2 regions of the Shewanella baltica genome follow, and region 2 is predicted to be linked to the other one. Evidence: riboswitches for the same ligand, from Rfam matches in the RefSeq annotation. Region 2 holds a riboswitch; the other holds the start of a gene.

Region 1 (3,154 bases), 3.2 Mb from region 2:
CGCCACGTAGATAGAATCTGTGCTCTGTACTAGGACGGTAGTTCAGGCCAAACTCGAATGCTGTCGCATCTTCATCTAAATCCATGCCATTAGGATAAACTTTGCGATCGACTAACTCGTCGGTCACCCGCGCATAACGACCACCCACAACGTAGCTTAGGGTATGGCTTAAAGGCACTGTGGCTTGTAGATAGGCGCTTTGCATTTGCTGTACATTACTCCGCGCCATAGTGTCAAAATCGGCCTTACCACGGCTGATGTCTAAACCTGTGACTAGATTTAGCTCACCTTGACGGGTACTGTAGTTCGCTAACGCTTTAGGGCTAAACATCAACAGTGAGCGCGTGTTATGGCTGTTCGCCCCCCAATTAAAAGAAGACACTAAGGTATCGCTATAATCTAAATCCGCTGCTAAAGCCCAATTTTGATTAAGCTGATGCTGATAACCCGTGCGCGCCGCAGTGGTCATCTCATGGACATATTCGCTGCTCTTGAAAGATTGGCGTGGGTCTTTATTGAACTGTTCTTCTGTCAATGAGCCAGGATTTTCACGGTCATCGTCGTAATAGCTGGTTTCAATAAAGAACGAATCTGTGGCCGTTTTATATTGAATGCGACCTAAAATCGACCCCGTTTCATTGGCATTATGCTTGCGGTAGTTGTCACCTTGGTTATAGCTACCAGTGAAAAAGTAACGCCAATCCTTGTTGATCGCGCCAGACACATCACCGCGACCTTCATAGGTATCAAAGCTGCCGCCGGATAACTGCACGCTACCACCTGTATTTTCAGGGGATTTAGTGACAATATTGATCACGCCGCCTACCGCTTGGTCGCCATAAAGCACACCCGCACTACCCGATAAAATTTCGATGCGCTCGACTTGGTTAAGCGGTATGGCATTAAGACTAGGGGCAGCGATATCGATATTATTGAGGCGACGACCATCAAGTAAAATCAGCGTGTTATTAACGGCAGTGCTGGCGCTAAAGCCACGCATCGCAAAACTAGTACCGATGTTATTATCCGAAATTTGAATACCACTTTGACCGCGTAAAACCTCAGTCACACTAGTGGCACCGCTCATTTCAATCGCCGCAGCGTCAATCACATTCACATTCGCGGCAATATTTAACGGGGTATTGTCAGAGCGGCCGATCACGACAAGATGCTCGTCGACTTTAGCTGTGCTGGTATCGTCTGCCGCCATAGCGGGCGCGATAACGGAAAAACTGCAAAGGCTACCGATAAGTAGCGCGATTTTTGTTGGATTTGTTCCCATTTTACCTTTAACTCCTGCAAGGAAAACGGGGCATTAGCGCCACGATACTATTCATTCAGTAAAAGATACTGACAGTGACTATCGCATTTTGAGATCTGCCCACCGAAATCTCAAAAACACCTTTAGGGCCGGTCTCCGGACTTAGGCTATGTTAATCCCTTAAAAATTGGATTAACGCGAGACTGACCTTTGACATTCTGACTATCGGGTTCGGTCTTGAACTCACCAATCAAACGCGGTCTTCTCTCACCTTTTACCGTTGCGGGGGCAGTGCCAGAATTCCACTGGCTTCCCGATTATCTCGCGGCTTTCGCACGCAAGCACCTCAGAAGGTTGACTAAAAATTTGATTCATAGGGTACAGCCATCAATAAAACAGCGATACTCCCTTAAGGCTCAGCACATTATAGAGCCTGAGCGCGCGCATTATAGACGTCTATACGGATGAAAGTCCATCAAACTCAAGCGAGCGTCTACAGCCTACTTCAAGGAGAATGGGACTAAAGTGGAGATAAAATCTTGGCTATTATCCGCCTGCAGCGGCGGTTTATCGGCAGAAAAAACGGCACCTCGCATCGACTTATGCAACAGATACAAATCTTTATTGCCACTAACAACCGTATAGTAGCCAATTTCCCCTTGAGGAGTTGAAGCATAGGCTTTGGGATTCAGTGGCGTCACACCGTGCATATTGGGCATGGCTGTACAGCCTAGAATCGCATGAAATCCAGCGTGTCCATCGACTTCAGTGTCGCCTAACTTCTGGTACACCACCTCGCCGTCACAGGTCGATTTATAGGTCTCGGCCATCGCATCTAAGAAGCGCTCAGGGCTAATACTCTCGGCCATATCCTTAAAACCCTGCACGCAAAATAGCGCACTCCACTGGGTTAATGCTTCCTGCTCTGGCACAAACTCTGCCATAAACATGCCTGCTTGCTCCTCATGATAAGCCTGTTTCCAGCCCGCAGGCAGATTGAACCCTAATTGCTGACCAAATACGGGCAATACATGGGTATGAGCAGCGCCGCTTTCGCTCCGGGGCATATCTAATGTGGCTTGAACAGGCTCTGAGCCAATTAAGCTGCAGAGTAACAACACACTGGCACCTTGAAATAATCCAATAGGTGAACACAATGCTAATTTCATACTTATCATCCTTGTATCGCACTTATAACTAATACTAATTAATACGACATCATGAAATTGAACAGAAAACACCCAGCATTCTAGCGAATAACCCAGATTGAAAACAGTCAAAAGCCTAGATTAACTGCCACTTTAAAAGAAATAATCACTGTCACGGCGTAAATAACAGAGAAATACTCCGTTTATCTGCGCCGTGATGGTAAAAGAGGTTAGTGCTATTCGCTAAACAACCACATTTTACCCCGCCACTAAACTAACGAGACACAGTGGTGAAATTAGCTATTGGTAATAATGGACTCCACTAGGGCTTTAGGATGACGATAGTCCACGAGTTACATTGCAGCCAACGACATAGGGCTTGTTAATAAAAAGACGAAAACGCTCACAGTTTGCTCTGCAAGTATTCTCCACAGGCTAGCGCCTAACTGATGGCATGCTATTCTAAGCATCCAGTACCGCTGTTTAAAGGAGTAACAGTATGACTCGTCACATCATTCTTGATTGCGATCCCGGCCATGACGATGCTATCGCGCTGATCTTAGCCTTAGCTCACCCAGACCTCGTTCCCCTTGCCGTCACGACTAGCGCTGGCAATCAAACCCCAGATAAAACCCTCAACAACGCCCTGCGGATCTTAACCCTGTTAAACCGTGGTGATATCCCTGTCGCGGGCGGTGCCACTAAGCCGCTAACACGTGAACTGATTATCGCCGACAATGTTCAC
Region 2 (3,154 bases):
ATGATGTCGGCACCGGCGTTTAAGTAGTCGGTGTGAATTTGTTTGATGATGTGGGGTTGCGACAACACCAATAAATCGTTGTTGCCTTTGACGTCAGTGTGCCAATCTTTAAAGCGTTCGCCGCGATAATCCTCTTCTTCGAGCTTGTGGTCTTGGATCATAGTGCCCATGGCACCGTCTAAGATTAGAATGCGCTCAGCAAGCTGTTTACGAATGTCTGCCAATATCTGGCCGGCTTTGGTAGAGGGTATCGTCATAAATAATTACCTTAAATACAGCTAAGTTAAGTCCAAGCATCGACCCTTGTTATGCTAAGTGCAGGGTAAAGCGTGTTGTGCAGTCCAGATATCGGCTCTCGTTATCGACCCAAGTGAGTTAGCTAACTTAGTTAGGCTAAGTGCATTCCATTCTGCTCGGTCGATATTTGACTACTCGTTTTAGTTATTTATCGTTAGAGTTTAGTTTTGGACATTTAAACGTATAGACGTCCATAATACGCGACTTATGATTGTCAGGGCAAGGTCAAAATTGACTAACGACAATTGAGTCCTATCACCACTTTTCACCCAGTTTAACGGCTCTTTTTTTTAGGGCTAGTTGTTAGGCTATTTGCAGGGCTAGGGCGTAATTGAGTATATAGGACGACGGGTCTAATGTGGGTTTTCAACAAAATTTGCCATGAGTGATAGACATAGGAATACGATGAAACAAGTTCGATTGTTATTGTTACGCCACGGCGAGTGTGAAGGCGGCGCCATTTTACGCGGCCGTGTGGATGTGCCTTTAAGCGAAAAGGGCTGGCAGCAAATGTCGGCTGCTGTTGAGGCGCAGGCAAGTACCTGCAGCGCGATTTATAGTTCGACTTCACGCCGCTGCGGCGAATTTGCCCAAGCCTTTGCCGCCGAGCTGCATTCGACGGCGGCATTGATATCTGAGCCAAGGCCATTGCAGGCGCAGTTTTTGTCGGTTTTACAGGAAATCGACTTTGGCGATTGGGACGGTCGTCGGCTCGATGAGCTTTATCAGCAAGAGGGCGAAAGCTTAGCTGCCTATTGGCAAAACCCTTGGCAAACGCCGCCGCCCAATGGTGAGACTATGGCAAGCTTCGAGTCGCGGGTGAATGGCGCAATTGACCAGATACTCGCCGCCGAGTTTGAACGATTGACCGTCGACTCAGATAACGCCGAGCAGGCTGTGGGAGCGAGTCTGGGAGTGAGCGTGGCTGCGGGCGAACTGGCTGCCAAAGTATGGGTGGTGACCCACGGCGGAGTGATCCGTCACTTAATGGCGCGCGCCCTTGGGGTTGAACGGGCGGTGGGATTTTACAGTCAACTCGATTTACCCGTGGCGGCCGTGGTGAGCATTAATGTGCTGCAAGATGAACACGGCGTTTGTTACTGGCGTTTAGATTGGCCGAGCGGACGCTGCGAGTGATCCGCGTTGCCCTAAGGTGAAGATTTTTCTTGTCTTAGCAGCGTGATTGTCGATTGCCAATTAAGGCAAATATAGGATAATGCTTTTTCCTGACGTTACCCGATACACACGGCCTTGCAAGGCTGGTGGCAGTGTATCGGCTGACGTCACAGAAATAGGTGTTGGGAGTTTTGAGTGGTGCGAGTGTGTTCTGTGGCAACTATTGCCTAGACACGCTGCAAAGGCTTGAAATCAATCTCAACATAATAGGGAATCGGGGAGCTGCTTGTCAGTCAGCCCGAACTGTGCCCGCAACTGTGAGTGACTTTTTATATTGTTTTCAATACAAAAAGTGACGAGTCAGGAGACCTGCCTATTTCTGTTATCGCTGCGTGCAGCCTTAGTTCTCGAGCGGGTGACTCGAGGGAGCCGATGACAATGTGCACAACCTTTTTTTATTCAGGTTTGGACTCGCTAGGAGCACCACTTTGGTGAAACTCTCTGCCATCCAAACGAGCCATGCTTTGAATGACAGCGACACTCGCCCATCAGCGAGCCAGACGGTCGCGCTCGATGTCAGCCAGTTAAGCTGGTGTATCGATGGCAAAACCATTCTTTCCAATATTAACTTTGCGCTGTCAACGGGGCAGATGTTGGGTTTGATTGGGCCTAACGGTGCGGGTAAGTCTAGCTTGCTACGCTGTTTGTATCGGTTTGTTCGCCCGACTCAGGGCAAAATTACCTTGTTTGATCAAGATATTGAGCGTTTGTCGCCCAAGGCGTTTGCCTGCCGCGTCGCAGTAGTGCAGCAAGACACGCCGCATTATTTTGACCTAACCACAGAGCAATTGGTGAGCATGGGCTTAACGCCGCATAAGGGCATGTTCGATACCAATTCGAGCTGTGATGGCGAGCGCATTGCCAAAGCCTTAGAGAAAGTCGGCCTCAGTCATAAAATGCATCAACAGTACGAGCACTTATCTGGCGGTGAAAAGCAGCGTGCCTTGATCGCCCGCGCCATAGTGCAGCAGCCGCAACTGTTGATCCTCGATGAGCCAACCAACCACCTCGATGTGCGTTATCAAATCCAAATCCTCGAATTAGTGCGTAGCCTTGGCATCAGCGTGATTGCCTCTATTCACGATCTCAATTTAGCCAGCGCCCTGTGCGACAGTTTATTGTTGATCCATAACGGTGAAGTCAGCGCTATGGGCACGCCAACCGAGGTATTAACCGAGGCGCGAATTGGTGATGTGTTCGGCGTGTGCGCTCAGGTGTCGACCCATCCACAACATAAAAAGCCCTTAATCAGCTACTTCTATGGCTACCATGATTCGACGCACAACATGGCTGAAACTTTGGCTGAGCGAGGCGAGGGCGGATGATTCAGGGAGTAAACAGCATTTCATCTCACATTTGGGGCGTATCGTGACACCTTTGACGAGACAAAAACTGATGCTGGTCGCATTAGGCATAATCACTTTGATAACCCCCATTGCCGCCACGAGTTTTGGCGCGGCGAACATCAGTTTTATGGATGTTATCCAAGTGTTTATCAATAAAATGGCCAACCTCACTCAAGCCAATGGCATGACGGAGCGCATCGTGATGGAGCTCAGACTGCCGCGTATTTTGCTGGCCTTTGTGGCGGGTGCGGGTTTGTCCTTGGCGGGCAGTGTGCTGCAAACCGTGACCCGCAATCCGCTGGCCGACCCTTATCTGTTTGGCATTAGCTCAGGCG

Evidence for each region. Region 2 has a riboswitch for cobalamin ahead of DYH48_RS16385 (ABC transporter ATP-binding protein). Riboswitches for the same ligand answer to the same signal wherever they lie in the genome.
Region 1: linked by a shared signal. The riboswitch ahead of DYH48_RS01910 (TonB-dependent receptor) and the one ahead of DYH48_RS16385 (ABC transporter ATP-binding protein) in region 2 are both predicted to bind cobalamin.

Annotation. Positions count from the first base shown of each region.
Region 1 covers NZ_UGYM01000002.1:421,782-424,935, reverse strand. Annotated here, with positions in the region: gene DYH48_RS01910 (TonB-dependent receptor) at 1-1,282, opposite strand, end outside; cobalamin riboswitch at 1,392-1,625, opposite strand; gene DYH48_RS01905 (hypothetical protein) at 1,762-2,430, opposite strand; gene rihA (pyrimidine-specific ribonucleoside hydrolase RihA) at 2,909-3,154, shown strand, end outside.
Region 2 covers NZ_UGYM01000002.1:3,652,920-3,656,073, reverse strand. Annotated here, with positions in the region: gene metH (methionine synthase) at 1-257, opposite strand, end outside; gene DYH48_RS16390 (histidine phosphatase family protein) at 703-1,434, shown strand; cobalamin riboswitch at 1,639-1,804, shown strand; gene DYH48_RS16385 (ABC transporter ATP-binding protein) at 1,905-2,798, shown strand; gene DYH48_RS16380 (FecCD family ABC transporter permease) at 2,869-3,154, shown strand, end outside.